One region of the Oceanisphaera submarina genome, then DNA from elsewhere that is predicted to be linked to it. Evidence: predicted binding sites of a transcription regulator. Region 1 holds the regulator's gene; each other region holds the start of a gene.
What was found. Region 1 encodes sigma-54, which starts transcription at its own class of promoters, with help from an activator protein. Its sites were predicted from a motif close to TGGCACNGTTTTNGCTT; they were not measured.

Region 1 (4,213 bases):
ACTTTACTCCTTAGCATCGGCGGCCTGCTGGCCCTGAGCCTGAGCCTGGCCGAGGCCAAAGAGGCTGATTTCAGCCAGCCGGTAACCATAGATGCCGGTCGCCAGCTGGTGGAGCTGGCCGACAACAAGGTGACCTTCAGCGAGCGGGTCGTGGTCAAACAGGGCACCATGGATGTGCGAGCCGACAGACTGGTGGTGATCCGCACCGAACAGGGTCTGCAATCGATGACCGCCCACGGCGCGCCAGCCACCTACTACCAGGTGCTGGACAACGGCCAGCCGGTCAAGGCCGAGGCCCGGGAGATCCACTACGATATGAAGGCACGCACCCTCACCCTATTGAAGGAGGCGAAGCTGAAGCAGAACGACAATATCGTGACCGGCTATCGTATTCGCTACCATATCGACAAGGAACAGATGGAAGCCGAAAGCCAGGGTGGAGCAGACCGCGTTACCACCATTTTTCTGCCTGAACAGCTGCAGGACATGAATAAAAAAGAGATACAGAACTGATCATGGCAACACTGAAAGCCCGCGGGCTGCAGAAGAGTTACAAGGGCCGTCAGGTAGTGGCCGATGTCAGCCTGACCGTCAATACCGGCCAGATCGTCGGCCTGCTCGGCCCCAACGGGGCCGGCAAGACCACCTCTTTCTACATGATAGTGGGCCTGGTACAGCGCGACGCCGGCAGCATCACCATCGACGAGCAGGACATCAGCTATCAGCCGATGCATGTGCGAGCCCGCGCCGGTATCGGTTATCTGCCCCAGGAAGCCTCCATTTTTCGGCGTCTGAGCGTAGCCGACAACTTAATGGCGGTACTCGAAACCCGCAAGGATCTGGACGCCGCCGGCCGCGACGAGAAAATGGAGCAGCTGCTGGAAGAGTTCAATATCACCCATATCCGCGACAGTGCCGGTATGAGTCTGTCAGGTGGTGAACGCCGACGGGTGGAAATTGCCCGCGCACTGGCGGCCGATCCGCGCTTCATACTGCTGGATGAACCCTTCGCCGGAGTCGATCCCATCTCGGTAATCGACATCAAGAAAATCATTCTGCACCTGCGCGATAGAGGCCTGGGGGTGCTGATCACCGATCACAACGTGCGCGAGACGCTGGACGTCTGCGAGCGGGCCTACATTGTCAGTCATGGTCATCGTATCGCCGCCGGCACCCCGGCCGAAATCCTCGCGAACGAGCAGGTCAAGAAAGTCTATCTGGGTGAACAATTCAGCCTCTAAGCTGACCCGCTGGAGCCCCATGCGGTTGATATAGAAGGACTTTACCAACGATGAAGCCAACTCTTCAGTTACGTATGGGACAGCAGCTGACCATGACCCCCCAGTTGCAACAGGCCATTCGTCTGCTGCAACTGTCGAGCCTGGAACTGCAACAGGAAATTCAGCTGGCCCTGGAAAGCAACCCCCTGCTGGAACAGGAAGAGCCGGACAGCATCGAGGTGGCCGACGGCGGCAACGACGAGCAGATGGCCGCCGATACCGCCATGGAGCAGAATCAGCTGTCCGACGAACTGCCGATGGACACCCACTGGGACGATATCTATACCACCTCAACCGGCAGCGCCGGGAACGGCGGCCTTCCCGAAGGCATGGAGGATACCGTCTACCAGGGAGAAACCACGGAAACGCTGCAGGATTACCTGCTGTGGCAGATGCAACTGACCCCTTTCAGCGAGACCGATCAGGCCATAGCACTGGCCATTATCGACGCCATCGATGATGCCGGCTACCTGACTCAGGGTCTGGAGGATATCCTCACCGCCGTCTCCGGCGGCGAACAGGAGATAGAAGCAGATGAAGTGGAGGCGGTGCTGAAGCGCATCCAGCATTTCGACCCTATCGGCGTCGCCGCCCGCAGCGTGCAGGAATGCCTGCGCATTCAGCTGGACCCTTTTCCCGCCGACACTCCCTGGCTGAACGAGGCCCGTCTCGTCATTGACCGGCACATGGATCTGCTCGGCACCCGGGACTACCGCAGCCTGCAACGCAAGACCAGACTGAAAGAAGAAGAGCTCAGGGAAGTACTGTCCCTGATCCAGCAGCTGGAGCCCAGACCGGGTAACAGCGTGCTTCAGAGCAGCTCCGAATATGTGATTCCGGACGTGGTGGTCACCAAGCGACAGGGTGGCTGGGTCGCCGAACTCAACCCGGAAGCCATGCCCAAGGTCAGGCTGAACCAGACCTATGCCGCCATGGCCCGCCAACCCAGAAACAGCGAAGACGGCCAGTTTATCCGCAACCACTTGCAGGACGCCAAGTGGTTTATCAAGAGTCTCGAGAGTCGAAATGAGACCCTGCTCAAGGTTGCCAATTGTATTGTGGAACAACAACAGGCATTCTTTGAGTATGGGCCCGAGGCCATGAAGCCGATGGTGCTGAATGATGTGGCCGAGGCGGTGGAAATGCACGAATCCACCATCTCCCGGGTCACCACCCAGAAATTCATGCATACCCCCAGAGGGGTGTTTGAACTGAAGTATTTTTTCTCCAGCCATGTGGGTACCGATGATGGTGGAGAATGTTCGTCGACGGCAATTCGTGCCCTGATCAGGAAACTGGTCGGTGCGGAAAACCCGGCCAAGCCACTGAGCGACAGCAAAATTGCCCAGCTGCTGGCCGAACAGGGGATACAGGTGGCCAGGCGGACCATCGCCAAGTACAGGGAATCGCTGGCCATCCCCCCTTCCAATCAGCGTAAACGCCTGATGTAAAGGCAGACCTAGAAGGAAGACGATATGCAAATAAATCTGACTGGACACCATGTAGACATCACGGACTCCCTGCGTGACTATGTGAACAGCAAGTTTTCCCGACTGGAGCGTCATTTCGACAACATTACCAATGTACACGTCGTCCTCACACTCGAAAAATTGCAGCAGGTTGCCGAAGCTAAAATCCACCTCAGCGGCGGCGAAATCTTTGCCAACTCTCAACATGACGATATGTACGCCGCCCTCGATGGCTTGATCGACAAGCTCGATCGCCAAATAATCAAACACAAAGAGAAGCTCAAGCAAAAATAACCATGGAAGTCGCCGACATACTGAGCAGGGGCTGCACCCGCAGTGCAGTCCCCTGCACGAGCAAAAAACGTGCGCTGGAAATCATCAGCGAGCTGGCCGCCCTGCACCTCAACATCAGCAGTCAGCAGCTGTTTGACTGCCTGCTGGCCCGGGAAAAAATGGGTAGCACCGGTATCGGTAACGGTATCGCCATTCCTCATGGTCGTATCAGCGATGACAACCGGGCGACGGCGGTTTTACTCACCTTTGCCGAACCGGTAGAGTTCGATGCCATCGACAATCAGCCGGTTGGCCTGGTGTTCGCCCTGCTGGTACCGGAGCAGGAGTGTAAACAGCATCTCAAGACGCTGTCATTGATTGCCGAAAAGCTCAGTAACAAGCAGGTCTGCAAGCAGTTGCGCCAGGCCGGCAGCGATGACGAGCTCTATAACATCATGGTTTCTTCCTGAGGAGAGCAATATGCAGTTGGTGATCGTCAGTGGCCGTTCGGGCTCGGGGAAAACCGTAGCCCTGCGTGTGCTTGAGGATCTGGGCTATTACTGTGTCGATAATCTCCCCGTCGAGCTGCTGCCCGAGCTGGTACAGATGCGTCGACGCAAGCCCGGCGAGGTGGCGGTCAGTATCGATGTACGCAACCTGCCCGACGGTGCCGACAAACTGGAGGCCTGCCTGGCCGAAGTTAGCGCCATGGAAGGAGTCAGCCTGTCCAGCATCTTCATCGATGCAGACAACGCCGCCCTTATTCGCCGCTTCGGCGACACCCGCCGGCTGCATCCCCTGTCTCGTCTCAGCCTGACCCTGGACGAAGCCATCCGTCAGGAAACCCACCTGCTGTCGCCCCTGTCTTCCGCCGCCGATCTGCGTATCGATACCTCCGATCTCAGTATTCACGATCTGAGCGAAATTATCCGCGCGCGCATTCTCGGCAAGAAGGAACGCGAGCTGAACTGGGTGTTCGAGTCCTTCGGTTACAAATACGGTATCTCTCAGGATGCGGATTTCGTATTCGATGCCCGCTTCCTGCCCAATCCTCACTGGATAGCGGAACTGAGGCCTTTTACCGGCCAGGACGAACCGGTCGCCGGCTACCTGAACAGCCAGCCCGAGGTCACCAAATACCTGTGGCAGATTGAAAACCTGCTGGTCACCTGGATGCCACACCTGGAACGC
Region 2 (4,213 bases), on a different contig from region 1:
TCGTCCGAGTTAAACGCGTTTGGCCGAGCACGCAGGGCAGCGCTTGTGGCGTCTTTTTACTGCGTTGTCATTCCCGGGAAGGTGGGAGTCCAGAACTGGTGGCGCAGAACGGTCAGACGGCGGTTTGTCTGCAAAGGTCCTGTACCCCCGCCTTCGCGAGGGTGACGAGAAAGGCAAACCAGCCCCAGAGTCCACATCAGTTATAGGACATGGCGTAAATAGGTTAAGGAGGCATCTTCATGACTAATGATGTACAGCCCGATGTTGTTGATATGCTCATCGTCGAAGACGATCCGGGGTTGCAGCAAGCGTTGCAGGATACCCTGCTGCTGGCAGGTTTTTCTTGCGAGGCGGTCAACAGTGCCGAGTCGGCCATCGTCTGGTTGCAGAAGCAAACGGTGCGGCTGGTGATCACCGATGTGCAGATGGCCGGTATGGACGGCCTGGAGTTGCTCGACTGGATCAACCGTCGTGTTCCGGGCCTGCCGGTGCTGGTGATCACCGCTTACGCCCAGGTGGCGGGCGCGGTGGCCGCCATGCGTGCCGGCGCGGTGGATTATCTGGCCAAGCCGTTTGCGCCAGAAGCCCTGCTGGCGGTCGTATCGCGCCATGTGTCACAAGACGTGGCGGACAGCGGCGATCCTGTGGTGGGGGACGCCGGTAGCATACAACTGCTGCAACTGGCGACAAAGGTGGCCGAGTCGGGGGCGAGCGTGATGATAAGCGGCCCCAGCGGCACCGGCAAAGAGGTGCTGGCGCGTTTTATTCATCAACGCTCCGAGCGGGCCGGGGGTCCCTTTGTGGCCATCAACTGTGCCGCCATTCCCGATAACATGCTGGAAGCCACCCTGTTCGGTTACGAAAAAGGTGCCTTCACCGGGGCGGTTCTGGCCTGCCCTGGCAAATTCGAACAGGCCCATGGCGGCACCCTGCTGCTGGATGAAATTACCGAAATGGATCTCAACCTGCAGGCCAAGTTGCTGCGGGTGTTGCAAGAGCGGGAAGTGGAACGCCTGGGCGGGCGCAAGACAATAGCGTTGGATGTGCGGGTGCTGGCGACCAGCAATCGGGATCTGCACCATGCCGTTGCGGAAAAACATTTCCGGGAAGATCTGTTCTACCGGCTTAATGTGTTTCCGTTGCACTGGCCGGCACTGGTCGAACGGCCCGGCGACATAATGCCACTGGCGGAATATCTGTTGCAGCGCCACGGGCGCGATCAGGGACGAGGAAGGCTGGTACTGAGTGACGAGGCCAGGGTCAAATTGCAGGCCTGGCACTGGCCGGGTAACGTGCGTGAGCTGGGTAACGTGATACAGCGGGCGCTGATACTGGCGCATGGTGCTGTGATTGAAGCGACCGATATTCTGCTGGACGCCTCGGCGCCAGCGGCACAGCCGTCATTCTCTGCCCCCTCAACCGACCCGGTACAGATGATCGCGGAAGAACAGGGCAGTGATCTGGGCAAAGAGCTGGCCACGCAGGAACATCTGATTATCTTGCAGGCATTGCAAACCTGCGCCGGCAGCCGCCAGCAGGTAGCGGAAAAGCTCGGCATCAGCCCGCGCACCCTGCGTTATAAACTGGCCCGCATGCGAGATGCCGGGATCAGCGTGCCGGCCTGAAATGGCCCGGCATGATCGGATACAAGACGAAGGAACAGATAAAGATAGACTGGCCCGTCGTTTGCATTATGATCTTCACGCTACTTAATCTGACAGAGGGAGTGACTGGAATGGACATTACCGCCGCTGCATTGTTATCGGACATGCAAGCCGTCAAAGGCGAGCTGCAACCGCTGACCCCGGCCAATGGTATGGCGCCGCAACAGGATTTTTCCGCCCTGCTGACTCAGGCGGTAAATAACGTGAATGGCTTGCAGCAAAATACCGGTGATCTGCGTAACCGCTTCGAGCTGGGAGATGAATCGGTCAGCCTGGAGCAGGTCATGATCTCGGCGCAAAAGTCGAGTATCGCCTTCGATGCCACCGTGCAGGTGCGCAACAAGGTGGTTGAGGCCTACAAAACCATTATGAACATGCCGGTATGAGGACTTGATTGGTGGCTGATAATCCGTTGGTGAATACCGACAAATCTGCACTTGCCACCAGCGAGGCCAATTCACTGGAAGCAGAAGAGCAGAAAAGCACACCGTTCGCCCTGCTGGGCAACACCGATATCTTGCGCCAGGTCATTATCGTGCTGGCGCTGGCCATTTGTCTGGCGATGGCGGTATTTATCCTGCTGTGGGGAAAAGAGCCCCAGATGCGGCCGCTGGGCGTGTACAGCAATCAGGAACTGATTGAAACTCTCGATTTTCTCGATGCGCAAAAAGTCGAATACTCCATCGACGGCAGCACTGTGCTGGTGCGGGCCGATAAATTTGCCGACATTCAGCTCAACCTGCGCCGATCCGGCCTGAACCAGAGTGCCCCCCAGGGCGATGCCATCTTGTTGTCCGACCCCGGTTTCGGCATCAGTCAGCGCCTGGAGCGGGAGCGGCTTAACCTGAGCCGCGAACGGCAACTGGCGCGGGTGATAGAGCAATTTAACAGCGTGGCTCAGGCCCAGGTATTGCTGGCCATTCCTCGCGAAAACGTCTTTGTACGCGACAAGCGCCAGCCCAGCGCCACCGTGGTGTTGAACTTGCGCCGGGGCGGCACCCTGCGTCAGGAAGAAGTGGATGCCATCGTGGATACGGTGGCCTCGGCGGTGTCGGACATGACGCCGGGCCGGGTTACGGTGACCGATCAGAACGGTCGATTACTCAATTCCGGCTCACAGGATCCGCTGTCGGCCCGCACTCGTCGTGAATTTGAACAGCAGCAAAAGCAGGAAGCCGAGTATCGTCAGAAGATTGACGCCATTCTGAGTCCGGTGCTGGGGCTCGGAAATTACACAGCCGAAGTCGATGTGCGGCTCGATTTCAGCCGCAAAGAGCAGACCATCAAGTCGTTTAACCCCGATCTGCCGGCGGTACGATCGGAAATGGTGATGGAAGACAACACCTCGGGTCTGGGGGCCATCGGCATTCCGGGCGCGCTCACCAATCAGCCGCCGGCCGAGTCTGATATCCCCGAAGAGGCCGCCGGGCTGGCGCAGGAAAAACGGACCAACGAGCGCTCCCGTCGGGAGGCAACCCGCAATTTCGAGCTGGATACCACCATCAGTCATACCCAGAGTTCGACCGGTGATATTCGTCGGCTGACGGTATCGGTGGCGGTGGATCACAAGACCGTCAGTAACGCCGATGGCACCACAGAGCGGGTAGCGCTCACGCCGGAAGAGCTGACGCGCATCGATCGGCTGTTGCGGGGCGGCCTGGGCTTCGATGTGAGCCGGGGCGATGCCATCGAAGTGGTGTCGGTGGCGTTCAACCGACCCCAGCTTGACGATATTGCCGGCGTGCCTTTTTATCAACAGCCCTGGTTCTGGCATCTGGCCCGGATCCTCGGTGCCGTTCTGGTGCTGATTGTGTTGTTGCTGACTCTGGTGCGGCCCATGGTGCGGCGTCTGCTGGGCAGCGACGAAAAAATGCCGGAAGAGGTGGATCTGGACGGTCAGAATGCACTGTTGGGCAATGACAGTCTGTCGTTGTTGGCTCAGCAGGCCGAGCAGGATGACGGCATGTTCGGTATTCGCGAGGGTCGTTTGCAACTGCCGGATCTGAATAAAGATGAAGATGTGTTGTCGGCTATTCGGGCCCTGGTGGCCAACGAACCGGATCTGGCGGCACAGGTAGTGAGAGATTGGGTGAGAGCCGATGACTGATACTCAGCAACTGATGATTACCGACGAGCAGCGTCAGTTGCTCGACAAGATGACCGGTACCGAAAGGGCCGCGCTCCTGATGTTGAGCCTGCGGGAAGAGGATGCGGCCCAGATTTTTCGTCATCTCGACCCCAAGCAGGTACAGCGACTGGGAATGAAAATGGCCTCGGTCGGCGATTTTGGCCCCGACCGGGTGGGGGCTGTGCATCGTCTCTTTATCGAAGATATTCAGCGTTTCACCAAAATCGGCGTGGGCAGCCAGGACTTCGTGCGCAACGCCCTGGTGTCGGCCCTGGGTGAAGACAAGGCCGGACGCCTGGTGGACCAGATTTCGGCCGGTGCCGGTTCACGCGGCCTGGACTCGCTTAAATGGATGGATGCGCGCCAGGTGGCGGGTATTATTCTCAACGAACATCCGCAAATTCAGACCATAGTGCTGTCT
Region 3 (4,213 bases), on a different contig from region 1:
ATGGGCTGCGCGTGGTCGACTTCAAGACCTTGCCTTTTATTCGCATCACCCCGGATGGAGATGTCAGCACCAGCCGGGATTATCGTCAGCTCAGTTCACGTATCGGTGCCCGCTATTTGTTGCATGGCACCGTCAGTGAAACCACGGGCGGTCGTTTGATCAATGCGCGGTTGGTATCGATGGGGGACAACAGCCTGGTGGCCAGTGCCCAGCAGTTTATTCCTGAATACCTGGTGGCCAGTGCTATCAGGGCGCGAGGGCCCCAACCCCGTATGGTGATGACGCCGGAGCAAAGGAGCCGTTATGCGAAATAATCTCTGTGCCCTGTTGTTGCTGGTACTGTCTGGTTGCAGCGTACAGCCGGCCAGAAATCATATTTATGCGGTGGGGTATGCCCCCATCAGCCTGCAGCAGCCGGCCGAACATCAACAAAAGCTGCTGCATGCCATGCGTGCATCCAAGATGGATGCCTATCGCGAACTGACCGAGCAGCTGAGTGGTGTCATGACGTCGAGCTCCAGCCGGATGAATAGCCAGATATTGCAGGATGGCACGGTTAGCAACAGCAGTCGTGGTGTAGTACGGGGCGCACGGGTGGTGAACAGCTATCCGGATGGTGACATGTATGTGACCGAGCTTGAATTGGATCTGGCGGTTTACGAGAAGCTGCGGCGCGGCATCTGAGCGGAGGCCGCAGGGATAGCCATAACGTGATGAGGCAAGGCGATGTGTTAATTACCACCTTCTTTTAAACCTTGAAACCAATGCCTTTGTTGATGCCTTTGGTGTGACCTTTTTGATCATAGGTCATGCTTTGCCGTTCATGCAGCCGGCTCAGAATATTGGTTAGCTGGCGAATACCATTGAGGGATTGCTCCAGCAGTTGCTCGGCCACCTGGTTTTGTTCCTGGCATTGCTGTAACAGTGCACGCAGCTCTGTTACCCGGTCGTGATAGTCGCTGTTCAGGCGTTCCCGATCGGGATGGCTGGCAAGCTGGCTATCGGTCGTCTGGATCTCGATCAGCAACGCCTGCTTGCGCTCGGTCAGCGGGGGCAGTTCGAGGGCCTGGCGTTTAACGATCAACTCAAGTTCCTGATGGGTAATGTCCAGCAGCAGCTCGAGTTGTGATTTCTGATGGTTCAGCAGCGCATCAAGGGACATGTCAGAGGCCTTCTAAATCCTGTTCAAAGCGAGAAATATTGGCCGCCAGCCGTTCGCTGTCTACCTGATAACTGCCTTCGTTGATCGCTTTTTTCAGCGCATCCAGCCGGGCACTGTTGTCGGGAGCGGGCGTCGTTGCCAGTGTTTGCTGCATCTGACTGAGCCGCTTTGCCTGAGGTGTCAGGGTGACCTCATCCTGTCGGATTGGGGCTGCACCACCATCGGGCTGTGTACCTGTGGTGGTTGATGCCTTGTACTTCTGATGGCCTGTCAACGGTGTGGTATTACCGAGGCCGGGGGGTAGTTTATCGATAGCCATGATATTCAAGTCCTGATATTGCTGCTGCGTAAACGGGGTATCGACTTCTGCGGCCATAACTTTAGCAGAATTTACAGTTTGACTTGCACCTGGCCTGCGGCCATGACCCGGGCGGTAATTTCTCGACCCGAGTTGATGTTACGTACACGAATGCTGTCATTGAAAGCCCCGTCTTCCTGAGCCATGCCGTCGGTTTTAAGCATCAATCCCCCTGCCTGTGCGAAAATGCCGACCTTGTCACCTTTGCACACCACACACAGCTGGCTGCTGCGAATGGGTTGACCCGGGCGAAGATCCCGCTTGCTGCGGGAGCCGATCAGATCACGGGGATCGTTGAATACATCACCGCGCAGTAACACCTCGTCCTGATAATCTACCGTCAGGTGCTGGGCTTGTAACAATGTATTGCGGGCAACGGGGTCGGCGGCGGTGACCACCGGCTTGAGTATCTTTACCCGCACAGGTACAAACAGCTCCCAACCTGGCTGCTCATGGCATTGCAGGTAAACGTGGGTATTACGGCGCACCTCACCCGCTCCGCGAATATCGGCCGTCAGTTTACCCAGGCACTCGGTCAAGGCTAATCGGGTATCGATGCTGGCGGCATTGACCTCCAGCCGATTGCCGGGCTGTAACGGAACCATGTCGCGCACATAACCTTCGGCATAGTGGCGAAGAGTATCATGTACCGACGCATGAGCCGAAGTTGGCCACAACGGGGCGGCAAGCAACAAGCAAAGCAGCTTGCCCGACTTTGCCAGTGACGCTTTGCGCACCAAGATGTTAAAAATCGGAAAAATTTTCTTAAGCATTACTACCTCATGGCCGATAGAACACGGTAGGCTGGCCTCAATTGGTGTCTGCCCTGGGTGGTGTTAAGCTAACGCCGTCTGACTCAAGCACAATAATCATAAAACAAGCATAGAACATGCCATGATCTTGAAACGAGTCGTGGCATAGACGGAGATACTGTAATGGCGGGGATACTCGACTCGGTAAACCAAAGAACACAACTCGTCGGTCAGAACAGACTGGAATTACTGTTGTTCAAGCTGAATGGACGTCAAAGATTTGGCATTAACGTGTTCAAGGTGAAAGAAGTCTTGCAGTGCCCCAGGCTCACCGCCTTGCCGCAGCGCAACCCAGTGATCAAGGGGGTGGCCAATATTCGTGGGAAAACCATTTCCATTATCGATCTCAGCAAGTCCATGGGCGGCCGGCCGATAGAGCAGACCGAAAACAGCTTTGTCATCATCTCCGAATATAACCGTTCGGTGCAGGGCTTTCTGGTTAACTCGGTTGAACGCATCATCAACGTTAACTGGGAGTCGATATTGCCGCCTCCGAGGGGCGCGGGTCGCTTCAATTACATGACGGCGGTGACCGAAATTGACGGTGAGCTGGTAGAAATTCTGGATGTGGAAAAAATTCTCTACGAAATAGCACCGGTCAATGGCGCCGTGAACGCCGAGATCCTTGAGCAGGTTTCTCATTTAAATACGGCAGAGCAAAAGCCGATACTGATTGCCGATGATTCCTCCGTCGCCCGCCGCCAGATCCAGAAAACCCTCGAGGCGCTGGGATTGAAATGTATCGTTGCCGAAAACGGCAAGCTCGCGCTGAACAAGCTTCGGGAAATCGCCGCCATCGGCCCCGTTAACGAGCAGTTGTCTATGGTGATATCCGATGTGGAAATGCCGGAGATGGATGGCTATACCCTGACCGCTGAAATCCGCAATGACCCGGCACTGAAAGACTTGCATGTGATCCTGCATACCTCCCTGAGTGGAGTCTTCAATCAGGCGTTGATTGAAAAGGTCGGGGCGGATAATTTTATCGCCAAATTCAACCCCGACGAGCTGGCATCGACGGTCAAGAACGCACTCTGATAAAAGTGTAAAGGAAAGGGATGAAGAACTTTACCGACGAACAATACAGGACATTCTGCCAGTTTCTTGAAGCCGGTACCGGCATAGTGCTGGGTGACAACAAGCAGTATCTGGTAAAAAGCCGGCTGTCTCCGCTGTTGTCCCGTTTTCAGATAGAGTCACTCGGCGAGCTGATAAACAAATCCATGTCGATACGCGAGCGAGAGCTGAAAACGGCGGTCATCGACGCCATGACCACCAACGAAACCCTGTGGTTTCGTGATGGTTACCCCTTTACCCTGCTCACGGACAAGTTGTTTCCGGAACTGGTCAAACCGGGGAAACCGTTGAAAGTCTGGTCTGCCGCCAGTTCTTCCGGTCAGGAACCCTATTCCATCGCCATGACGGCGCTGGAATATCAGGCCCGGCGGCCGGGCGGTTTGCCGGGGCTGCAAATTGTTGCCACCGACATCTCCACCGGCATGCTGGAACAGTGCAAGAGCGGCATTTACGACAGCCTGTCACTGGCGAGAGGCTTGTCACCCGAACGTCGAAAGCAGTTTTTTACCCCACTGGCTGACGGCAAGATGCAGCTGCAGGCAAAAGTAAGAAACATGGTCAGCTTTCGTCCCTTCAATTTGCTGGACAACTATGGCTCTCTGGGTAAGTTCGATCTTATTTTCTGCCGTAACGTATTGATTTATTTCTCTCCTAAGAATAAATCCAAAATTCTCAACCAGTTTGCCAACAGTTTGAACCCCGGCGGCTACCTGCTGCTGGGCGCCTCCGAGTCGCTCACCGGCCTGTCGGATAAATTCGAGATGATCCGCTGCAGTCCGGGCATTATCTATCGCCTCAGGTGAT
Region 4 (4,213 bases), on a different contig from region 1:
ACGCCCATGCGGCGGGTGGCGGTTTCCATGGTTACCGGAATGGTGGCGTTGGAGGAAGCGGTGGAAAAGGCGAACATGACCGCATCTTCCATTTTCTTGAGAAAGGTCAGCGGATTCAGGCCGGTAAGGGCCCGGAACATGATGGAGTAGGTCACCAGACCATGCAGCAGCAGAGTCCCGGCCAGCACCAGGAAGTATTCCATCAGGTTGACGATGGCATCCAGACCCAGGCTGGTGAACAGCTGGGCCATCAGGCAGAAGACGCCGTAGGGCGCCACGTTCATCAGCAGGGTTACCAGCTTCATGATGACTTCGTTGAAGTCACCGAACAGGGCGGCGATGCGTTCGCCCGGTTTGCCGGCCAGGCTGATGGCGATACCGAACAGTACCGCAAACACTATGATCTGCAGGGTGTTGCCCTGGGCCATGGAGTTGATGGGGTTGGTGGGGAACATGCCGATGATGACATCACCCAGGCTGGGCGCTTCCTTGGCGGCAAAGCTGGTGGCGGTGGTGAGATCGACGCCGTCACCGGGCTTGAACAGGTTGCCCATCAACAGCGCCAGACTGATGGCGATGGCGGTGGTGACCAGATAAAACGCCAGGGTCTTGCCACCGAGGCGACCCAGGGTGGAAAGATCTTTCAGCGAACTGGTGCCACAGACCAGCGATACGAAAATCAACGGCACCACCAGCATCTTGAGGCTGGCGATAAAAATTTCGCCACCCACCTGCAGCAGGCCATTGACCAGATACTCCTGTACGAAGGCTACCTCGGCCAGCAGGGTGCGGAAGATAAAGCCGGCCACAATACCGAGGCTCATGCCCAGCAGGACCTTGCTGGTCAGCGACAGTTTTTTCTTGTCGGTTGTCATCAGATGGACTCTCTTTATCCGATATAAGGGAACAAAACGGTGGCATCAAGGGATGCCCTGAGGTGAGGGTTGGGGCCTCTGATCCGCCACATGAGCATGTCAGTTGTGGCTAAGCGGCGCGCATAATGCCAGTTTCTTGGCTTTACGTGAAGTTTTATGCCTAATTGTTGCCGTTTTTCTTTCGTTATCACCATAAGAAGTGGGTTTTGTGTGCGATCGTACTGAGGCTGAAATGACAACAGGCGCTGCCCTGTTAATCAGGGGAGCGCCTGTCGGTACCGTTTGCGGCTGCTCCGGTATTACTCAGTCATTGAAGGTGGCGGCAATCTTGTGGATGCTGAGATCGGCGCCGTTGAACTCCTCCTCGTCGCTCAGGCGAATCCCCACCAGCAGACGGATGCTACCGTACACCAACAGGCCGCCCAGCAAGGCTACGAGGATACCGGCACCGGTGCCCAGCAGCTGGGAAACGATACTGACGCCTCCCATGCCGCCCAGCGCCTGCTGGCCGAAAATACCGGCGGCAATACCGCCCCAGGCGCCGCAGATACCGTGCAGCGGCCAGACACCGAGCACATCGTCTATCTTCCATTTGTTCTGCTGCAGGGTAAACAGCCACACGAACAGAGCGCCGGCGATGATGCCCACGAGCAGGGCGCCGATGGGGTGCATCAGATCCGAGCCGGCGCAGACGGCCACCAGACCGGCCAGGGGGCCGTTATGGATAAAGCCCGGGTCATTTCTGCCGAGGATAAGCGCGGCGATAATACCGCCCACCATGGCCATCATGGAGTTCAGCGCCACCAGGCCGGAAATGCCGTCCAGGGTTTGGGCCGACATCACGTTGAAGCCGAACCAGCCGATGGACAGTATCCAGGCGCCCAGAGCCAGAAACGGAATACTGGAGGGCGGAAAGGCCACCAGCTTGCCGTTGCGGTAGCGGCCCCGACGAACTCCCAGCAACAGAATGGCCACCAGGGCTATCCAGCCGCCGAGGGCATGAACCACCACCGAACCGGCAAAATCATGAAAGGGTGCGCCGAAAGTGGCTTCCAGCCATGCTTGCAGGCCGAAGTTGCCGTTCCAGGCGATGCCCTCGAAAAACGGATAGATGAAGGCCACCGATAGCGACGAGGCGCACAGAATAGGCCAGAACTTTGCCCGCTCCGCGATGCCGCCGGAGACGATGGCGGGAATGGCTGCGGCAAAGGTCATCAGAAAGAAGAATTTCACCAGCTCATAGCCCTGGCCTGCCGACAGGGTTTCGGCATCCTGAAAGAAGGTGACGCCATAGGCGACCCAGTAGCCGACAAAAAAATAGGCGACGGCGGAAAAACCGAAGTCGGTCATGATCTTGGCGAGGGCGTTGACCTGGTTCTTGTGACGCACGGTACCGACTTCGAGAAAGGCGAAGCCGGCGTGCATGGCAAACACCATGACAGACCCCATCAAAATAAACAGGGTGTTGGCACTCTGTGCCAGGGTGTCGATGGCGCTACTGATACTGTCCATGAATGTATTCTCCTACGTGCCCGATGGCGGTGCAGGTGATGCACTGGTGTGGTGCATTCCTGTTATTGTCTAGCCAGCATGGTGCATTGTCGCGTCGGCTGCCTCTTGGAATGTCGCCGTTATGACTCAGGCGAGCGTCACAGCTGCGGTGTGAACACCGGGAAACGGCAGCCGGCACCATGCCGGAGTTGGACCTGCCTTGAGGCGGCCTACACGAAGTAAAAAGCATGAATCATGCCAGGGTGGGCGGAGCACCGATGCCTGAGCCACCCGGCCTGCATTCTCGGCCGGAACGGAGCAAGGGAATACCTTATTGTGAATTATGATCCCGGAGAAGAGCCGGCGGCTTTCCGCTGGGGTATCTCCTCTATTTCCACGATTTTGGATCGGCTCATTACCACCTTCCAGCGCTGGATGACCGGCGGCTTCTGCCCCTGAATTTCACGGGTGACCAGGTTGATCAGATAGCGTTTTTCCACCGGCTGCCGGGACACCTGGCCTTCTTTGAGCTGATAAACGTGGTGCGAGCCCTTTTCCATCAGCTTGGACAGCAGACTCAAATCCAGATGCAATAGCTCGCGGGTCTGTTCGTAGCCACTCAGGAAGCGGGTAGGCAGCATGCGGGAGTGGCTGCCGTAGTGCATGACCACCTCTTCCCGCTGGCTTACGTTGGCGTGGCGTGCCGCCAGGATTTCTTCGCTCAGCCGGGAGGGGCGGCGGTAGTCGAACCACTCCAGCTGACGGCCCACCAGCTGGTTGCTGTGCACATCAAAATACTGTCGTCGCCATTTGGGACGACCCTTGCGCAGCCAGCGCCACAGGGTGTTGCGCAAGTCATCCTTGAACAGTTCACGCAGGGCATAGAGCAGGGCCAGGGCGAAGATCACCATCAGCGATATGCCGCCCAGGGTTTCGCGTACCTCGTAGGCGGCCAGCGATACCGAGGTCATTACCACGGCGGTGACCCCCGCCTTGAGCAGCTTCTGCTCGCCGCCGCCCAGCTCCCGGGTTTTCTCCTTGAGCGTCACCGGATATTCGATCAATCTGCGCAGCAGCCGCATCTTGTTGGAAATACGAGACAGGGCCTCTGTGGTGTGGCTTGAATTGTATTGTTGGGTGACGCGATGCCGACGCTCGATATCACAGATTTCCAGCAGCAGTGACTTGGTGGTCTTGTAGTCGCCGTTGCGGGGTAGGTGGGCCACCAGAGACAACAGTCGCTGCTCGGTAAACCAGGACAGATAGTTGTCGATATTGACGTAGTACTTGAGCAGGGTCTGATCGGTGGGCACATTGCGGCGCAGACGGCGCAGAATATCCTGGGCCAGGGCGATCACCTCTTCTATCGCCTCCTGGCCGGCACCGCTTTTTTCGTTACGCAGCTGGTGGCAGGACTGCTCCAGCCCCACCACATACTGATAGGCGTAAAGGCTGAGGCTGAGCCGATATTGTTCTGTGGTGAGTTTACCCCGGCGGGCAAGGCGGCTGTGCACCAGCGGGAGCAGCGGCTGATCGCTGAAATAGGTGCGCTGCACGTGAATGGCACCGTGGTAAAACTCTTCTTCCGGCACCACATTGGTGTTCAGCCCCAATTCGCCGGGAATAAAGAGGTAAATATCCAGCCGGTGCTCGGTCGCCTCCCGCAGGATGCGGGATATTTTTAGGGCGAAGCCATCTTTACGCTCAACGCTGATCACGGGCCGGAATTACACCATAAACATTAATGATGACAATATCTTAACGTATTTCGACGCCCGGTGCTGCCTGTCGTGCAGTCGGATATAAAAAGCCCCGCACAAGAGCGGGGTCGGCGTGTCGAAGCCGTA

Region 2: the regulator sigma-54 is predicted to act here: its motif matches at 1,676-1,692, upstream of fliE (flagellar hook-basal body complex protein FliE).
Region 3: the regulator sigma-54 is predicted to act here: its motif matches at 2,399-2,415, upstream of flgA (flagellar basal body P-ring formation chaperone FlgA).
Region 4: the regulator sigma-54 is predicted to act here: its motif matches at 2,611-2,627, upstream of ACLEIV_RS12455 (ammonium transporter).

The regions. Positions count from the first base shown of each region.
Region 1 is NZ_JBKGFN010000011.1:45,842-50,054, reverse strand. Features, by position in the region: gene lptA (lipopolysaccharide transport periplasmic protein LptA) at 1-513, shown strand, start outside; gene lptC (LPS export ABC transporter periplasmic protein LptC) at 1-14, shown strand, start outside; gene lptB (LPS export ABC transporter ATP-binding protein) at 516-1,241, shown strand; gene ACLEIV_RS11600 (RNA polymerase factor sigma-54) at 1,292-2,731, shown strand; gene hpf (ribosome hibernation promoting factor) at 2,756-3,043, shown strand; gene ptsN (PTS IIA-like nitrogen regulatory protein PtsN) at 3,046-3,492, shown strand; gene rapZ (RNase adapter RapZ) at 3,503-4,213, shown strand, end outside.
Region 2 is NZ_JBKGFN010000015.1:80,639-84,851, reverse strand. Features, by position in the region: gene ACLEIV_RS14430 (sigma-54-dependent transcriptional regulator) at 240-1,625, shown strand; gene fliE (flagellar hook-basal body complex protein FliE) at 1,736-2,050, shown strand; gene fliF (flagellar basal-body MS-ring/collar protein FliF) at 2,062-3,771, shown strand; gene fliG (flagellar motor switch protein FliG) at 3,764-4,213, shown strand, end outside.
Region 3 is NZ_JBKGFN010000015.1:103,534-107,746, reverse strand. Features, by position in the region: gene ACLEIV_RS14555 (FlgO family outer membrane protein) at 1-314, shown strand, start outside; gene ACLEIV_RS14550 (LPP20 family lipoprotein) at 304-684, shown strand; gene ACLEIV_RS14545 (flagella synthesis protein FlgN) at 749-1,162, opposite strand; gene flgM (flagellar biosynthesis anti-sigma factor FlgM) at 1,164-1,481, opposite strand; gene flgA (flagellar basal body P-ring formation chaperone FlgA) at 1,553-2,293, opposite strand; gene ACLEIV_RS14530 (chemotaxis protein CheV) at 2,456-3,370, shown strand; gene ACLEIV_RS14525 (CheR family methyltransferase) at 3,391-4,212, shown strand.
Region 4 is NZ_JBKGFN010000012.1:56,920-61,132, reverse strand. Features, by position in the region: gene ACLEIV_RS12460 (dicarboxylate/amino acid:cation symporter) at 1-875, opposite strand, end outside; gene ACLEIV_RS12455 (ammonium transporter) at 1,179-2,387, opposite strand; gene ACLEIV_RS12450 (hypothetical protein) at 2,708-4,084, opposite strand.